Linked DNA regions of Azospirillum sp. TSH100. The protein of the gene in region 2 interacts with the protein of the main gene of each other region in a pairwise test. Links are inferred from orthologs where the notes say so. Each region holds a gene or a part of one and is shown on either strand. Other genes may lie near its edges. The genes, in order: E6C72_RS30340 and topA.

Evidence for each region.
Region 1: the proteins of topA (region 2) and E6C72_RS30340 interact in binary tests that used the Escherichia coli proteins (3 or more experiments, as listed by UniProt). The link is inferred for Azospirillum sp. TSH100 from one-to-one orthologs.

What each region holds. Positions count from the first base shown.
Region 1 is NZ_CP039640.1:36,924-45,846, reverse strand. The notes cover bases 4,149-6,988. They hold E6C72_RS30340 (YigZ family protein), read right to left. Parts: upstream 5,944-6,988; coding sequence 5,353-5,943; downstream 4,149-5,352. Other genes in these bases: E6C72_RS30335 (calcium-binding protein), read right to left, coding at 5,963-6,988; E6C72_RS32500 (DUF4347 domain-containing protein), read right to left, coding at 4,149-4,968. In the rest of the region: E6C72_RS30350 (MFS transporter), read left to right, coding at 1-891; more of E6C72_RS32500, read right to left, coding at 934-4,148; more of E6C72_RS30335, read right to left, coding at 6,989-8,395; E6C72_RS30330 (hypothetical protein), read right to left, coding at 8,449-8,745; E6C72_RS30325 (flippase), read right to left, coding at 8,892-8,923.
Region 2 is NZ_CP039634.1:2,601,457-2,610,894, reverse strand. Bases 2,146-5,500 are described here. They hold topA (type I DNA topoisomerase), read right to left. Parts: upstream 5,142-5,500; coding sequence 2,346-5,141; downstream 2,146-2,345. Other genes in these bases: dprA (DNA-processing protein DprA), read right to left, coding at 5,188-5,500; E6C72_RS12345 (DUF4405 domain-containing protein), read left to right, coding at 2,146-2,280. Also shown: E6C72_RS12350 (tetratricopeptide repeat protein), read right to left, coding at 41-1,600; more of E6C72_RS12345, read left to right, coding at 1,771-2,145; more of dprA, read right to left, coding at 5,501-6,324; E6C72_RS12330 (PAS domain-containing methyl-accepting chemotaxis protein), read left to right, coding at 6,690-8,192; E6C72_RS12325 (oxepin-CoA hydrolase, alternative type), read right to left, coding at 8,255-9,052; E6C72_RS12320 (rhomboid family intramembrane serine protease), read left to right, coding at 9,341-9,438. UniProt on the Escherichia coli protein: Releases the supercoiling and torsional tension of DNA, which is introduced during the DNA replication and transcription, by transiently cleaving and rejoining one strand of the DNA duplex.

The DNA.
Region 1 (8,923 bases), on a different replicon or contig from region 2:
CTGCCTTGGGCGGCTTTCGCCGTGCTGGTGGCGGGGCGCCTGCTGATCGGGCTGGGCGAAAGCCTCGTCGGGGTCGGCGTGATCGCCTGGGGAATCGGCATCGTCGGCCCGCAGCGCTCGGGCAAGGTGCTGGCCCTGGTCGGGGCGGCGCTCTACGGCGCCTTCGCGGCAGGCGGCCCGCTGGGTCTGCTGCTGCTGGACAGTCTCGGCTTCGCCGGTACCATGGCGGTCGGCGTCCTGCTGCCGGTGCTGGGGCTGCTGGCGATCCGGCCGCTGGCGGGGGTTCCGGCGCATCCGGGGGCGAAGCGCCCGCCCTTCCGCAGCGTGCTCGGCCGGATCTGGCTGCACGGCGCCGTCGTCAGTTTGCAGGGCATCGGCTTCGCCGCCATCGGCGCCTTCTTCACGCTGCACTTCGTCCATGAATCCTGGCCGTTCGCCGGGCTCGGGCTCACCGCCTTCGGGGTCGGCTTCGTCCTCGTCCGCTTCGCCTTCGGCCATCTGCCGGACCACATCGGCGGCCTGCCGGTGGCGATGGGGTCGCTGGCGGTCGAGGCGGTCGGCCAGCTGCTGGTCTGGAGCGCCGGCGATCCGACGCTGGCCCTGGCCGGCGCCTTCCTGACCGGGCTCGGCTGCTCCCTGGTCTTCCCCGCCATGGGCCGGGAGGTGGTGCATCTGGTGCAGCCGCATCTGCGGGCGACGGCGCTCGGCGCCTTCGCCGCCTTCCAGGACGTGGCCTATGGCCTGACCGGCCCGGTGGCCGGGCTGCTCGCCGACCGCGCCGGCTATGGCAGCGTCTTCCTGCTGGGCGGGGCCGCCGCCACCGCCGGCTTCCTGACCGCCCTGTCCATGCGCCGGCCCCAGACCGCGGCGGGAAAGCGGCCGGTTCAATAGGAAGGGGCGGCCCCGAAAGGCCGCCCCTTCCCGCACCAAAGTTCAGGCCGGCAGCTCCGTCCGCTGCCGGGCGGACAGCCCACCATCGCCGGCCGCCAGCAGGCCGGATGCCATGCCCGACGAGGCGTCGTGGAAACCGCCGTCGATCCCCTGCGCCTGCGACCCGGTCATCCCGGCCGCCAGCATGGTGACGGCGATGGGGGCCTCGCCAGTGGTGGCGGCCCCACTGGCTGCTCTCCCTGCCTCCGCCGCGCTGGAGGTGCTGCGCTTGATGTAGGCCAGCTCGACCGCGGCGTCGCTGGTGCCGAACTCCGTGGCGATCTCCGGATGGCTCGCCAGATAGGCCGCCGGGTCGAAGGCGGTCAGCGACCGGTTCTCGGCATAGCCGTTGCGGACATAATGGATCTCGGCCGCCTGGACGTCGGGACCGAAGGCCTGGATCAGGTCCGGGTTGCTGGCGATGTAGCGCAGCGCGTCGAAGCCCTGGGCCGGCCGCCCCTCTGCCCGGCCATGCTCGATGTAATGGCGGGCGGCGGCATTGGCATCGGTGCCGAAGGCGACCGCGAGATCGCGGTTGGCCGCCAGGTAATTGTAGCCGTCGAAGGTCGCGGTCCGCCCCTCGGCATAGCCGTTCTGAATGTAATGCCGGGTGCCGGCATCGGCGTTGGTGCCGAAGGCCGCCGACAGGTCCGGATAGGAGGCGATGTAGGACAGCCCGCTGAAGTTGGGATGCCGCCCCTCGCCATAGCCGTACTCGATGAAATGCCGGGCCGCGGCGTCCGCGTCGGTGCCGAAGGCGGCGATCAGCTCGGGGTAGGAGGCGGTGTAGGCGAGCGGATCGAAGGTCACCGTCCGTCCCTCCGCCTGCCCGACCTGAATGTAATGCTGGGTCGCCGCATCGGTGTTGAGGCCGAAGGCGGCGATCAGGTCCGGGTAGGAGGCGATGTAGGCGAGCGCGTTGAAGCCTGCCGGCAGCCCGCCAGCAGGCGGCGTCTGCGGGGTGGAGGCGGGGTCGGCCGACGGCACCACCTGCAGGGCGATGGTCTGCGCCGCCACGCCGCCATGGCCGTCATCGACCTTGTAGGCAAAGGACCCGGCATCGCCTGCAGCACCCCCGGCGGCCAGGAAGGTCAGTCCCGGCAGATCGGCCGCCGTCAGGGTCTGGTTCGCCGCCACGGCGCTGCCGTCGGCCATCCGCACGCTGCCGCCGCCGGGCAAGCCGGTCACCGTCACCGTCAGCGCGTCGCCGTCGACATCGGTCGGGGCGGCGATGCCGAGCGACACCACCGTCCGGTCCTGCACGCTCACCGTCTTGTCGGCCTGGACCATCGGGGCATGGTTGACGACCGGTTCCACCACCGGCGTCACGACCGGATCGGGTGAGGAGGGAGGGGGAGGGGGAGGGGGAGGGGGAGGCGAGACCACCGGCGCGGCCTCCACCGTCAGGGCGACGGTCTGGGTATCGGCGCCGCCATGGCCATCCTCCACCCGGTAGGCGAAGGACCCGGCATTGCCGACGGTGCCGGCCGTCGGGGAGAAGGTCAGGGCCGACAGCTGGGCAAGCGTCAGGCTCTGGTCCGCCGTCACCACGGTGCCGTCGGGGAAAGCCACGGTGCCGCCGGTCGGCAGGCCAGTCACCGTCACGGTCAGGGCGTCGCCATTGGCATCGGTCGGGGCGGCGATGCCAAGCGCCACCGCGCCCGCGTCCTGCCGTGCCGTCACCGTCTTGTCGGCCTCCGTCACCGGGGCGGCATTCACCGTCAGCGCCACGGTCTGGCCGGCGGTGCCGCCATGACCGTCGGAGACGGTGTAGGCGAAGGACCCGGCATCGCCGACGGTGCCTGTGCCGGCGGTGAAGGTCAGGGCGGCGAGCTGGGCGGTGGTCAGGCTCTGGTTGGTCGTCACCGGCGTGCCGTCGCCCAGCCGGATAGCGCCGCCGGCGGGCAGGCCGGTGACCGTCACGGTCAGGGCGTCGCCATCGGCGTCGGTCGGGGCGGCGATGCCCAGCGCCGTTGTCGCATCGGCCTGGGCCATCACCGTCTTTCCGGCTTCCGCCACCGGAGCGTGGTTGGCCTGAACGATGGTGACGCCGCCGCCGACCTGGAACTGGCTGGCGTCGAAGCTGCCGGTCAGCGTCACCGCCAGATCGCTGCCGATCCGCAGGGTGGTGGAACCGGCGCCCGTCTCGACCTGCATGGCGGTCAGGTCGGCACCCACCATCACCAGCCGGTCACCGACGGCCGCGTCGGCGATGGTGACGGCACCGGTGGTCCCGGCGGCGATGCGGATGACGTCGTCGCCGCCGTTGCCGGTGACGGTCGCCCCGGCTCCGACGGTGAGGTCGTCGGACCCGGCGGTGCCGGTCAGGGCAACCCGGCCGAAACCGGTGGCGGCGGACAAATCAACGGTCGCTCCGCTCCCGGACGCGGTCACCGCGAGCGCATTGCCGTTGCCGGTCAGCGCCAGCCCGGCCAGCTGCGAGGCGGCGAGGGTCAGGGTGGCGTTGCTGCCGGTCACCTCGGCCATAACCTCGATGGCCTCGATGCCCGACAGCGCCACCGCCGACAAATCGGCGCTGCCGGCGATGCGCAGGGTATCGGACGCCGCACTGCCGGCGATCATCTCGAAGCCGGCCGCCTGCGCGCCGGTCAGGGTGACGTCATGCGCCTTGCTGCCGGTCAGCTCCAACCGCTCCACCCCGGCCAGCGTCATCCCCGTCAGATCGATCGTGGGAGAGGCGACGTCGGTGTAGTATTCGAGGTCGTAGCCGTTGTAGCTGGTCAGGTCGTCGGAGCGGATCTCCAGCGTGTCGATGCCCTCGCCGCCGTCGAAGCTGACGGTCCCTGCGTCATACTGGCTGACCACGATGTAGCGGTCGTTGCCAGCCTCGCCGAAGATCTGGTCGGCCTGGGTCTGGCCGTAGCTGCCGGCGCTGACGATGCCGGCCAGGATGGTGTCGTCGCCGTCGCCGCCATGGATGGTGTCGCGCTCCCAGTCGCCCTTCAGCAGGTCGTTGCCATCGCCGCCATAGATCAGGTCGGCACCGCCGCCGCCCGCCACCGTGTCGTTGCCGGCGTCGCCATGCAGCTCGTCATTGTCGGCGCGGCCATAGATCAGGTCGTTGCCGCCGCCGCCGAACACCGTGTCGTTGCCGTCGCCGGCCTCCAGCGTGTCGTTGCCGGCCCCGCCATGCTCGACATCGTCGCCGCCATGGCCCCAGAACCACACGGCGGTGTCGCCGGCGGTCAGGCTGTCGGCATGCTCCGACCCGACCCAGCGCTGGATATCGACGAAGGTATCGCCGGCCGCCTCGCCGGTGTTGTTGGCGCCGTTGGTCAGATCCAGCGTGATGCCGGTGGTGGCGTTCTCGTAGGTGACGATGGTGAAGCCGTTGCCGCCGACATAATGGTCGGCACCCAGCCCGCCGTTCAGCGTGTCGCCGGCCGACTGGCCGCTGTTGCCGCCGCCGACCAGCGTGTCGTCGCCCAGGCCGCCGATCAGGCTGTCGTTGCCGGTGCCGCCGACGATGCTGTCGTTGCCGGCCCCGCCATTGATGGTGTTGCCGCTGTCATCGCCGATCAGCGTGTCGTCGCCGTCGCCCGGCGTGCCGGTGTAGGCCAGCCGGTGGACCCAGGCGCCGGTGTCGGAGACGGGCAGGGCGGCGGCGATCGGCCCGGTCGCCATGTCGAGATCCCAGGAAGCGCCCAGCGACGGATGGCCGACCGGATGGCTGGCGGCAGCGACGCGGGCCCCGGTCGCCTGGGCGAGCGCTTGGACGAAGCGCCCGCCATCGGCACCGGTGTCGCAGGCATGGATCAGAATCTCGGTGTCCGGAGCCTGCGGCCAGGAACGGGACAGCGCCGTCACGTCGAGCCGGTGGGCACCCAGCCGGACCGCGCCGGGCTCGCCATGGGCCAGCAGATGGACGGCGGCGGGACGGGTGGCAAGCGCGGCGGCAACAGCCCCTCCACCATCTCCATCGGCCGCGACCCGGACGATCCGGACATCGGGCCGGCAACGGTCGAGCAGCAGATCGAGATCGTCGAGGCTGGCGTCCGCAATCAGTACGTCGCGCACGGATGGTCCTCCTTCATGGCCGCAAGCATATGGGCGGCAGTATTCTTTCAGGCCGAACGACCCTGTTCTCCCAAATGTGAGGAACAGTTGTGCAGCAACAACTCGATAAGTCGGGGTATCGCCGGCAAGAACGGGCGATCACTTGCAGGAAATCGTAAGAAGGAGACTGCGATTTCAGGCGGTGACTTCAGCTCAAGCCAAAGCCCGACCGTGAGAGATCAAAATTGCCGCTTTGCGGGAAACTAGACTTTGGTGCGCACGAAAAAGGGGTGGAATTGGCTGGCCCCCGCGCTGGTTCGATACCATGACAACATGATTTGAGAGTATGATTTCATGTCATTAAACTGATGCATAAGAATGCTTATGGAAAAGCCATGCTTCCGCTCATTCCTCGCAGCACTCCACCACCGCCTGCCCGCGGGAGATGTCGGTGACCAAGCGGATGAAGGCGTCGGACTGGTCGCGGGGAAGCGTGACCTGAAGCCGGACCCCGTCGGCGGTGAAGCCGGTGGTCTCCACCCGCGTGCCGGAAAAGCCGCCGAGGCTGGAGCGGATGCGAGCCTCCTCGGCGAAGCCGCAGGAGACGGACAGGGTGGAATAGGCGACAATGGGCTCGCGCGCCGCCGCCTTCAGGCAGCTCGCCGCCGTGCCGCCATAGGCGCGCACCAGCCCGCCCGCCCCCAGCAGGATGCCGCCGAACCAGCGGCTGACCACCACCGCCACCCGGTCCATCTCCTGCCCTTCGATGGCCTGGAGGATCGGCCGTCCGGCGGTCCCGCCCGGTTCGCCGTCGTCGCTGAAACGATAGACGTCGCCGACCCGCAAGGCCCAGCAATTGTGGCCGGCATCCGGCAGGCTGGACGCGGCGATGAAGCGGCGCGCCTCCTCCTCGCTCCCGGCCGGGGCGGCCTGGGCCAGGAAGCGGCTCTTCTTGATGTCCTGTTCGAACCGTTCGGTCCTGACGAGGGTGAACATCATGAGGGTGACCGCTGGCCTACAGCACGAAGTCGAAGGCGGAGAAGCTGTAGTTGGCGATGTTGACCTGGATGCGGAAATCGGCCGTCCGGTCGCCGTTCACGTCGCCCTCGATCAGCGTCACCGTGCCGGAGGCCTGATAGCGCAGCTGGCCGGCAGCACTGAAACCATCGGTGCCGATGAAAGTGAAGGCGTCGTTCCCGGTATTGCCGGTGATGGCGTCGATCTCCGACAGATCGATGCGGTCGCCCTCGGCGCCGACGGTGGCATAGCTCGCCAGCCCCTTCAGCGCCTCCGCCGCCACGACGGCGCCGTTGAAATTGATGATGACATCGGGGGCGGCCAGGGTGGATTCGTTCAGGTTGCGGATGGAGAAGACGTCCGCCCCGATACCACCATCCAGCAGGTCGGCGGCATAGCCGCCGATCAGCGTGTCGTTGCCGGAACCACCCAGCAGCACGTCCTCGTAACCGGTGACGGTGTCGCTGGCGTTGACGGAGATCTCGTGGTTGCGGTCGGAATAGACGTCGCCGAACATCACGTCGTCACCGCCGCCGCCGCGCAGCACGTCACTGCCCAGCCCGCCATAGAGCGTGTCGTTGCCGAGCCCGCCGTCCAGCCAGTCGGTCCCGGCCCCGGCGTCGAGCCAGTCATTGCCGTCCTCGCCCAGCAGGGTGTCGTTGCCGACGACATCGATCACGTCGCCGCGCATCAGGTCGTCCCCCGCCCCGCCGAACATCAGGTCGTTGCCGGCCCCGCCCTCCAGCTGGTCGGCGCCGTCGCCGCCAAGCAGGACGTCGTTGCCGGCATTGCCGAACAGCGTGTCGTTGCCGCCCAGCCCGGCGATGGTGTCGTTCCCGCCACCGCCGCCGATGGCGTCGCCCTGGAACGTCCCCACCAGATAGTCGTTGCCGGTAGAGGCGGAGGTCGAGACGGTCAGCCCACTCAGCGACGGTTGGGAGAAGCTGACCAGCGACCCCAGCGGATAGACGCCGTCGGTGGCCTGCAACAGCTCGATGCTGGTCAGCGTGTCGGTACCGTCGGGTCCGCTGACCACCAGATTGCCGCTGCCATCGAAGGACAGGGAATAGGAGGAGAGCGCGCCGGTCAGCACGAAGCTGTCGATCCCGGCCAGCCCGTCCACCGTGTCGGTGATCGCATTGCCCAGCGCGTCGAAAGCGGCGCTGCCGCTCAGCGTGTCGTTGCCGGTGGTACCGGTCACGACCACCGGTGCCCCCACCGGTGCTCCGATTGGCGCAGCTTGCTGCGACAGCGGGTCCGCCGCCCAGCCGGGGAACGCCATCGGCATGGCAAGCCCTTCGGCGGCGCCATTCCCCGACCGGCCGGGCGTCAGCCGCAGCGGCCGGCCTTCGCGCATGCCGAAGGAGAGGTAATGCAGTTTGGCCGCCGTGGCATCGCCGCCGGTGGCCGCAGCCACATCGGTGTTCGCCGCGAGATAAGCCGAGGCGTCGAAGGTCGCGCTGCGCCCCTCGCTCCGGCCGAAGCGGGCATAATGGACCACCGCCGCTGCCGGATCGATGCCGACGGCCGCGAACACGTCCGGATTGGAGGCGAGATAGCCGTAGGGATCGAAGCCGGCCGTGCGGCCTTCGCGGGCGCCATAGGCCAGGTAATGCTGAATGGCGGCCCCGGGATTGAGGCCAACGGCCGCCAGCACGTCGGGATTGGCGCCCAGATAGCCCAGCGCGTCGAAGCCGTTCAGGCTGCGTCCCTCGTTCCGGCCGCTCCAGGCATAATGGGCCGCCGCGGCGATCACGTTGTCGCCGAAGGCGGCGGCAAGGTCACGGTTGGCCGCCAGATAGCTGCGCGCGTCGAAGGCAAAGGCCGCCGGAGCGGCAGTGCGGCCGTCGATGGTCAGCAGCTCGACATCGGTCAGGATATCCGTGGCGCGGCTCGACACCACGGCATAGCGCCGGTTGTCCAGCGCCACCACCACAGGCGTTTCAGCCCGGTAGCTGCCGCCCTGCAAGGCGTAGCGGCGCGGGTCGGCGGTGTAGGCGGCGCGGTCGGTGCCGGCGCCGCCGTCGAAGCTGCGACCGCTCGGGATCCCCAGATAGACGCTGTCGTTGCCGTCGGCCCCGACGAAGCCGTCGATCTGCTGGAAACTGCGGGCACCGAGCCGGTCGACCGTCCCGCCGGTCAGAGCGACGTCCAGACCCTCGATCCGGTAGCGCAAGAGCCCGGACGGATCGCGGTCGGTCAGGCTGGTGAAGCGGACGGTCGCCGTCGTCCCGCTGCCGGTGGCGGTATAGTCGAGCGTCGTGGCATGGGCCCGGCCGGCGACCGTGCGGGTGACGGTCTGGCTGCCGGCCCCGGCGGCAATGGAGGAGGCATCCGGCAGGGTGGTGAAGGCATCGGCGACGAAGCCGTTCGCCAGCCGGGCCTCATCCAAGTCGAGGGCAAAGCCCTGCCCCGCCACCAGCCGTGCCATGCACGCCCCCTAACCCCACCGCAAGACGGCACAAGCCGCCGGGTTCAGGCCGATCAGATGACCTGGAGATAGGCCGGGTCGAGCGCGCCGTGGCGGAACGGGATCCAGTCCTTGTGGTCGGCGCGGTACTGCAGGCCGTAGGGGTTCTTGAAGAAGATCTTCTGCAGCGGCTGGCCGCCCTCGGCGCGGGTGCGCTCCAGGTCGATCAGCGCCGACGAGGCGAACACCTTCTCCCACAGCTCGGTGTTGTCCACCTCGCGGCCAGCGTTCTTCACATAATCGCGCGCGGTGTCGCTGAGCTGCCAAGCCTCTTCGACCATCGCGTAATAGTCCACAGTACCCTCGGCCATGGCCTTCGAACTCCAACCAGCGTTGCACAGAGTTTCCGCTCACATAGCGCATTTTCGGCGGCAAAGGAACCACCTGCGCGCCGCAGCGGTTGAGCGTGGCCGGACGACGGCCGCGCCCTTGTCGGACGATGTCACGGACGGTGATGTTACGGACGATCCGCCGCCGCTCCGTCGATGG
Region 2 (9,438 bases):
GGCCGCTCCGGTCGTCTTGGACAGGATTGCGTGGACAGGGTTACGTCACCTCGGCCACCCGTCGGCCGACGGCATGATCCGCCGGATCACCGGGATGGTCGGGAAATGGGAGGCCATGGCCGGGCTGGTGGCTGTCATGGATCAGACAATCCTCCGCGATCAGCGGCCACACATGGGAGCGGAGAAAGCGCTGGTCCTGCCAGCGGTCAGCTTCCTCCGAGGAGAAGCGGCCGATCAGCGGCTCCAGCGGAGGCAGCAGACCGGCGAGACCGCCCCACATGCCGGCCAGCATCACTTCGCTGTGCAGCGCGTGGTCGCGCATGACGTGGAAGGACTTGCCCGATGTGATCCACGCCTCCACCGCTGCCCGTTCGCGCGGCCCGACGCGGGAATCGCAGTCGCGGCAGACGAAGCGGCGCACGGTCGGGTCGTCGGATGCCAGGAAGCGCCAATAGAGGCCGGTGACCGGGCCGCTTCCCGGCGGCATGGGCACCCGTTCAGCCCCCAGCGCATCGAGTTCCGCCAGCACCGCCGGGGGGACGCTGTCGTCATGGTAGATGCGGCAGGTCCAGCCTGGATAAACCGATGGCACGAGGCGCGCATTCTCCACGGCGCCGCGGCCGTAAATCTCTGCGGCGCCCCACAGGCTGAAGGCAACGATGTCGCGGGTGCGGCGTTCCGGTGCGGCCGGTCTGTCACGCAAGCGTGGCAGGGCCAATTCCGCCCCGCTTTGCATGGCGCTCTGTATTTTCTGCGTCAGGATCCTGTCGGAATGGGCCAGCGAGTCCACCTCACGGTGGGATTGGAACAGCAGGATCGCGAGTATCTCGCGCGCTTCGAGGTAATCGGGTGCCAGGGTCACCGACCGGGCCAACGCCGCGGCCGCTGTTTCCAGCGCCACCAGATCAAGGCCGCCGGCCTGCCTGGTCAGGATGCCGATGTTGAAGCACGCCCCGACATGGTCGGGTTGCAGCGCTTGCGTCCGGCGGTAGCAGGTCAGCGCATCCGCCGGGCGGCCGGCACGGGCGCAGGCATTGCCGAGTTGGAACAGCCGTTCCGCCGTCGGCGGCTCCAGCATGAGCAGGCGTGACAGGTCGGCCACAGCAGCGCCGGCCTGCTGCCGCTCCAGGTGATGGATCGCGCGCAGTTCCAGCAGAAGACCCAAGCGCTGCCGGCTTTCCCGATCCTCCCCGTCGAGAATTGACGCCCGCTGTAGCGAGTCGATGGCGGCATTGGTATCGCCGGTCATCTGGGCCGCCACGCCCAGCAGTGCCAGGGCGGCGGGATCGTCGGGTTGCAGCGCCAAGGCGCGGTGCTGGCAGGCGGCGGCCTCCGCCGGATGGCCGAGCACCTGATGGAGTTTGCCGAAGTCGCGGTGGTAGCCGGCCATGTCGGGCCGGGCACGCAGCGCCGCGGCGACGCGCGAAACCGCTTCGTCCAGGCGGCCGGTCTGGGCCAGCAGCATGCCCATCAAATGTGAAGCGGCATGGGTTTCGGGAGCAGCGTCGAGGATTCGACCATAGAGGATTTCCGCCTCCCGCAGCCGCCCGGCTCCATGATGGTCGATGGCGACCCGCAAGGCTTCCTGGATCGAGGCCATGACACTCCCCAAGCATGTCGGCGGCAGTCCCGAGACGAAGCGGCCGAACCCGCGCCGGCCGGCGCGTTACACACTGTTACGCAACCTTATGCCGGTGGATATCGTCCAGTTACAGTGGCGCGCGATCATGGCTGTCAACAAGAAACGACACCCGATTCAAGGCGATTGCGATGACCATTTCCAAAACAATGACCCGCGACGTGGTGACGCCCGTCACCATCGTCACCTTCGTCGTGTCCACCGTGACCGGCATCATGCTGCTCCTGCACTGGAATGCCGGACTGGTGCGCTTCTCCCACGAATGGCTGAGCGTGGTGTTCTCCGCCATCGCACTCTGGCATCTGGTGAAGAACTGGCGCGCCTTCCTGGGCTATCTGAAACGGCATGCCGCCCAGGCGGCCTTCGTCACCAGTGTGATCGTCTCGGTGGTCTTCACCGGCATGACCGGTACGACCGGCGGCGGCGCCGTCAATCCGGGGGCGGTGTTCGGCGCCCTGTCCGGCGCCCGCCTGGAGGCCGCCGCCCCGGCCCTTGGCCTGACGTCCGACACCGCTGTGGAGGTGCTGAAGGCCGCGGGCATCGATGCCGCGCCGGGAGAGACGCTGACGGTGATCGGTGAACGCGCCGGGAAGAACGGGGCGGCCATCGCCAGCATGCTGGCGGCGAAGCGGGGACGCTGAGGGATAAGGACCGCCCTCTCCCGGGGCGGGAGAGGGCGTTGGCAAGAGCGTCGGGGCTGTTGTGCCTACGACGCCTTCGCCGTCTCCTTCGGCGCCGCGGCTTCCGCCGGGGCGTCCTTGGCCGTCTTGGCCTTGGTCGCCTTCTTGGCGGCCGGCTTCTTCGCCGCAGTCTTTGCAGGGGCCTTGGCCGGCTTTTCCGCCTCGCCGCCGCCGGCCTTGGCCGGTTCGGCGTCCTTGGCGGCCTTCCCGCCCTTCTTGGCGGCGTCCTTGGCGACCTTCGCGTCGATCAGTTCCAGCGCCTGTTCCAGCGTGACGCTGTCCGGCTCGGTCCCCTTGGGGATCGAGGCATAGACGCTGGCGTGCTTCACGTAGGGTCCGAAGCGGCCCGAGCCCATGGTGATCGGCTTGCCGGTCTTCGGGTGGTCGCCCAGCGTCTTGGCCGGAGCCGAGGCCTTCTTGGCGGCACCGGCCAGCAGATCGACGGCACGGTTGATGCCGATGGTCAGAACGTCGTCGTCCGGCGTCAGCGATTTGTAGACGCTGCCATGCTTCAGGTAGGGACCGAAGCGGCCGATGCCGGCGCTGATCTCTTCCCCGGTCTCCGGATGGTTGCCGATGGCGCGTGGCAGGGCCAGCAGCCGCAGCGCGGTGTCGAGATCGACGTCGGCGGCGGCCATGCCCTTGGGCAGCGACACCCGCTTGGGCTTCGGTGCCTCATCCTTCTTCTTTTTCTTCGCCTTCGGCTTCTTGCCGTCGGCAGCAGGCTCTTCCGCCGCCGGTTCCTCCGGCGGAGCGACCGCCGTGGTTGGTGCCGGCCCGAGCTGGATATAGGCGCCATACGGACCACGGCGCACCGTCACCGGCAGGCCGGTCTCAGGATCGTTGCCCAGCTCGCGCGGGCCTTCCTGCGCCTCGCCATTCTCGTCGTTGGCGACGGCCAGCGGCCGGGTGTAGCGGCACTCCGGATAGCGCGAGCAGCCGATGAAGGCGCCCATCTTGCCCAGCTTCAGCCCCAGCCGGCCTTCGCGGCAGACCGGGCAGACGCGCGGGTCATGGCCGTCCTCGGTGGCGGCGGGGAAGAAATGGGCGCCCAGCTCGTTGTCGAGCGTGGTCAGCACCTGGGTGATCGTCAGATCCTTGGTGCCGTTCACCGCCGCGTCGAAGGCGGTCCAGAAATCGCGCAGGACGGTCTTCCAGTCGATCTTGCCGTCGGAGATTTCGTCCAGCTGGTTTTCCAGCTCCGCGGTGAAGTTGTACTCCACATAGCGGTGGAAGAAATTCTCCAGGAAGGCGGTGACCAGCCGGCCGCGGTCCTCAGGGATGAAGCGCCGCTTGTCCAGCCGCACATAATTGCGGTCCTGCAACACCTGCAGGATCGAGGCGTAGGTCGACGGCCGGCCGATCCCCAGCTCTTCCAGCTTTTTCACGAGGCTGGCTTCGGAATAGCGTGGCGGCGGCTGGGTGAAATGCTGCTCCGGATCGATCTCGCCGCGGACGAGAGCATCGCCCTGGTCCATGGCGGGCAGGCGGCGCTCCTGCTGGTCGTCCTCGGTCGCGTCGTCGCGGTCCTCCTGATAGACTTTCAGGAAGCCGTCGAACACGACGATCGAGCCGGTGGCGCGCAGCACGACGTCCTTCGACGGGCTGGCGATGTCGACCGCCACCTGATCCAGCACGGCGCTTTCCATCTGGCTGGCCAGCGTGCGCTTCCAGATCAGCTCGTAGAGCCGCAGCTCGTCCTGCTCCAGATAGCCGGCCACCGAGTCAGGGCGGCGGTGCAGGTCGGTCGGGCGGATGGCCTCGTGGGCCTCCTGGGCGTTCTTGGCGGCGGTCTTGTAGACGCGCGGCTGGGCCGGGACATAGCGTTCGCCATAGTGCGAGCCGATCAGGCCGCGGGCGCCGTCGATGGCCTCCTGCGACAGGCTGACGCCGTCGGTTCGCATATAGGTGATGAGTCCCACCGTCTCGCCGCCGATGTCGACACCCTCATACAGCTTCTGCGCCGTGCGCATGGTGCGGGTGGCGCCGAAGCCCAGCTTGCGCGAGGCCTCCTGTTGCAGGGTGGAGGTGGTGAAGGGTGGCGACGGGTTGCGGCGGCTCTGCTTGCGCTCCACCTGCGATACGGCGAAGGCCTGCGGGCGTATCTTGGCCACCGCGGCCTCGGCCGCATCGCGGTTGGGCAGGCCGAACTTGTCGAGCCGCTTGCCGTCCAGCTGGGTCAGCGACGCGGTGAAGGCGGCGCCGGCCGGCGTGGTGAAGCCGACCGCGATCGACCAGTATTCCTGCGGTTTGAAGACCTCGATCTCCGACTCGCGCTCGCAGATCAGGCGCAGGGCCACCGACTGCACGCGGCCGGCCGACTTGGAACCCGGCAGCTTGCGCCACAGCACCGGCGACAGGGTGAAGCCGACGAGATAGTCCAGCGCCCGGCGCGCCAGATAGGCGTCGACCAGCTCCTGCGAAACCGCGCGCGGGTTCGCCATCGCGGTCTGGACGGCGGACTTGGTGATCTCGTTGAAGGTGACGCGCTGGACGTCGCGGTTGTCGGACAGATGCTTTTCGCGAAGGAGTTCGGACAGGTGCCAGGCGATGGCCTCTCCCTCGCGATCCGGGTCGGTTGCGAGATAGATGCGGTCGGCCGACTTCACCGCCTTGGCGATCTCGTCGATGTGGCGTTTGGAGCGGTCGCCCAGCTCCCATTCCATCGCGAAATCTTCATCCGGGCGCACCGATCCGTCGCGCGCCGGAAGGTCGCGGACATGGCCGAAGCTGGCGATGACGGTGTAGTCGTCGCCCAGATACTTGTTGATGGTCTTCGCCTTGGCCGGCGATTCGACGATGACGACGTTGCTGCCCGGCAAGAAACCAGCCCTTCGCGTATGCCCACCCAAACCGAAGCGGCGCCGATCAGGCAAGAGACACCTGATGACCGGGAAGACGCTGGACTCGGCCGGCAAGCTCAAGTTCCAGAACCACGGTCAGCACCACCGGAGCGGACAATTGGCACCCGCGAACGAGTTCGTCAATGGTGACGGGCGAGGGACCGAGGTTTTCCAGCACCACGGCGCGTGCCCTGGCAAGGTCGGATTCGTCGGGTTCGGCGGCCTTGCCCGGGAGGAAGGCGGGGGCGCTGAACAGGTCGCGCTGTGGCTCCGCCAATGTGGGCGGGCGCAGGTTTTCGATGGCGCGGAGCACGTCGTCGGCCCGCTCCACCAGGGTGGCGCCCTGGCGCAGCAGGTTGTTGGTCCCGTGGCAGCGCGGGTCGAGCGGCGATCCCGGCACCGCCATCACCTCGCGCCCCTGTTCCAGCGCCATCCGCGCGGTGATCAGCGAGCCGGAGCGCAGCGCCGCCTCCACCACCAGCACGCCGAGCGACAGGCCGGAGATCAGGCGGTTGCGGCGCGGAAAATGGCGGGCCTGCGGCTGGGTGCCGATGGCGCTTTCCGCCACCACGACGCCCTGCGCCAGAATGTCGCGGTACAGCCCCTCATTCTCCGGCGGGTAGACCACGTCGATGCCGCCGGCCAGCACCGCGGCGGTTCCGCTGGTGAGAGAGCCGGCATGGGCGGCGGTGTCGATCCCGCGGGCAAGGCCGGAGACGACAAGCAGCCCGGCCGCTCCCAGCTCGCGCGCCAGCGATTCGGCGAATTTCTTGCCATTGAGAGAGGCGTTGCGCGCCCCGACGATGGCGATCGCGCGGCGCCGCAGCAGATGGTCATGCCCGGCGACGGAAATCACCGGCGGGGCATCGTCCACCGCGGCCAGCGGCTCCGGGTAATCCGGTTCGCAGGTGCAGAGCAGGCGGGCGCCGAAGCGGCGGTTGGCCTGCATTTCCCGTTCCGCCTCGGCCTTGGAAGCGATCCGAAGCGGTTTTGCCCGCCCGCCGCGCCGCGCCAGGTCGGGCAGCATGTCCAGCGCCTTGGCGGCGCTGCCATATTGCTCCAGCAGGCGGTGAAAGGTGATCGGCCCGACATTCTCCGTTCGGATGAGGCGGAGCCAGTCGAGCCGTTCGGAGTCGGTCAGGGAGCGGCGGCGGAATTGCATCATGTTGGAGATATTTACAATTCAGGGTGTGCGTGTTCAACATACATTCGCATGGATGGAGAGGTTGTCGGGAAGTTTCTTTCTCAATGTGTTGGGCTGCCGTCATTGGCATCCGTTCCATTGTCCGGCGAATGGATCGATCTACTTCGTAAGTCATATGCCTCGTATTCTAAAACCATTCTAAAGAAATTCCGGATAATAAATGCTTTATCCTGTAAACGTTGTCTGTCGAGCCAACCAATGCAACCTGTAATTATAGTTCCAGGTAAAAGGTTGGTATTTTTCGAGGGTTTGAGAATTATCACAAGATTTAGTGCTTCCCCTAATGGAACCCTGTTTCGATTTCGGTATGATCTTCTTCATACGTGAGTATTCGGGTGGGGGTGGTGATGTTCGGACGGGGAAAAACCAATCGGGCGCTGGGGCGCAAGCTGGCCGCATTGGACGCCTTGCGGGCCAAGGTGATGGTGGCGGATACGGATCTGAACATCGTTCATGTCAACCCGGCGGTGACGGCGCTTCTGCGCGAGGTGGAAGGCGACCTGCGCAAGGAACTGCCCCGTCTGGACGTCAACCGTCTCGTCGGCAGCAACATCGATGTCTTCCACAAGAATCCGAGCCACCAACGCAAGCTGCTGGCCGCGTTGACCAAGCCCTATGGTGCCACGATCAAGGTCGGTGGCCATCAGTTCGACCTGCTGGTGACGCCCTTGACGGAAGGCACCGAGCGAATCGGTTTCGTCGTCGAATGGGCGGACGCCAAGGAGCGGCTGGAAAACCTCGACTACGCCACGCAGATGGCGGCGATCAGCCGGTCGCAGGCGGTCATCGAGTTCACCACCGACGGCATCATCACCAAGGCCAACGACAATTTCCTGAAGGTGATGGGCTATCGCCTGGACGAGGTCGTCGGCAAGCACCACAATATTTTCGTCGAGCAGGCCTATCGCGACAGTGCCGAATATTCCAGGTTCTGGGAAACCCTGCGCCGTGGCGAATTCCAGGCGGCGCAGTACAAGCGGATCGGCAAGGGCGGCAAGGTCGTTTGGATCGAGGGCGCCTACAACCCGATCTTCGATGAGAAGGGACGGGTCACCAAGGTGGTGAAGTTCGCGGTCGACGTGACCGCGCAGGTTTCGCTGCTGAACAACCTGAAGGTCATGATCGACAAGAATTTCGGCGAGGTCGACCAGGCGCTTCATCTGTCGATGGGGGAAGCCCATTCGGCCAACGACGCCGCCGGATCGACCTCCGCCAGCGTTCAGGCGGTTGCCGCCAGTGCGGAGGAACTTGTCGCGTCGATCGGCGAGATTTCCCAAAGCATGAGCCGGGCCCGTTCGGCCACGGACGGCGCCTTCGACCGCACCGTCGCGGTGGCGGCAAGCACCGACCGGCTGGCTGCCGCCGCCCAGGCGATGAACGGCATCGTCGGGCTGATCAACAGCATCGCCGGCCAGATCAATCTGCTCGCCCTGAACGCCACCATCGAAGCGGCGCGGGCCGGCGAGGCGGGTAAGGGCTTCGCCGTCGTCGCTTCGGAGGTCAAGAATCTCGCCAACCAGGCCGGGAAGGCGACCGAGCAGATCTCCGCCGAGATCGAGGGCATCCAGTCGACCTCGACCGAGGTCGCCACCGCGCTGAACGCCATCCGCGAAGCGGTCGCGGTGGTGCGCGAGCATGTGACCGGCACGGCATCGGCGGTGGAGGAGCAGAGCGCCGTCACCCAGAACATGTCGTCCAACATGCAGACCGCATCCGCCGCCGTGGCGACGGTGACCGCCAACATCACCGCCATTTCCAGCGCGGTCAGTCAGGTTGCCGGTGCGGTCGAACGGACGAAGGAGGCGGCGCACGTCCTCGTGCGCTGACGGGTGCTCGTTGACAGTTAGGAGACCGGGCACCGCATGCGGCGCCCGGTCCTTTTTATACGTCAGCGCTTGTGGAACACCGGTCGGCGCTTTTCAAAAAAGGCGGTGATGCCCTCCTTCGCCTCGCCATGGTGCAGGGCCTCGACGAACAGATCGCTTTCGCGGGCAAGCTGGGTGGCGAAGCTGCCATAGGCCAGTTCCATCAGCTTCTTGGCGCGGCCCATGGCGCCGCTCGGTCCTTCGGCGATGGTTCCGGCCCAGGCGATCGCCTCGGCCAGCGCCCGGCCGGGGGCGGTGACGCGGTTGACGACGCCGGCGGCATGCAGGCGCGCTGCGTCGACCGGGCCGCCGGTCAGCATCAGCTCCGCATAGAGCTGCGGCGGCAGGGCGCGGGCGAGCGAGGCGGAGGCGCCGCCGTCGGCTGTCAGCCCGACCCTGACATAGGCGGTCAGGAACTGCGCGTCCTCGGCTGCGACGATCAGGTCGCAGGCCAGCGCCAGCGAGAAGCCGGCGCCGGCGGCCGGCCCCTCCACCGCGGCGACGATCGGCTTCGGGCATTCGCGCATGGCGCGGACCCAGCCGTGAAAGCGCTCGATCCCGTCGCGGTTTTCCGATCGCGACCGGCTGCCATGGTGATAGAGGTTGTTCAGATGCCCGCCCGAACTGAAGGCGCCGCCGGCCCCGGTCAGCACGATGGAGCCGATGTTGGGGTCGTGCGTCGCCTCGTCCAGCGCATCGCGTCCGGCGGCCATCATCTTCAAACCCAGCGCGTTGCGGGTGCCGGCGTCGCTCATGGTCAGCACCATGACGCGGCCCTGGCGGTCCACCGTCATGCTGCCGGTATCCTGACGTTCGTTCATGGTCGTTTCTTCCCCGGTCGTCGTTGTCCGGCAAACGGAACTTCGCCGGATGGTAGAACCACTGTGCCAGCCGGACGGCGGCGCTCCAATCCGTCCGACCGGTATAGGAGCAACCCGGATGCCGTGGGAAACCGCTGTTTTTCCACAATACCCCTTCCTACATTGGGGGTGAGGCCTATCGCCGCGCATGGCTGTGCGGCACGGAACGGCGGCACCGACGGGTGAGGGCAGGGCATGGCGCTGGCGCTGGACCGGCAGGGCCGGAGCGGGAGAGGGAGACCGGCCGCCGTGGCCGTTCCGCCCTACGCCAACCGCATCCTGATTCTCGTCTGCGTGCTGGCGTTCGTCCTGCGGCTTCCGCCGGAATCCTTCGCCTTCGTTCCCGC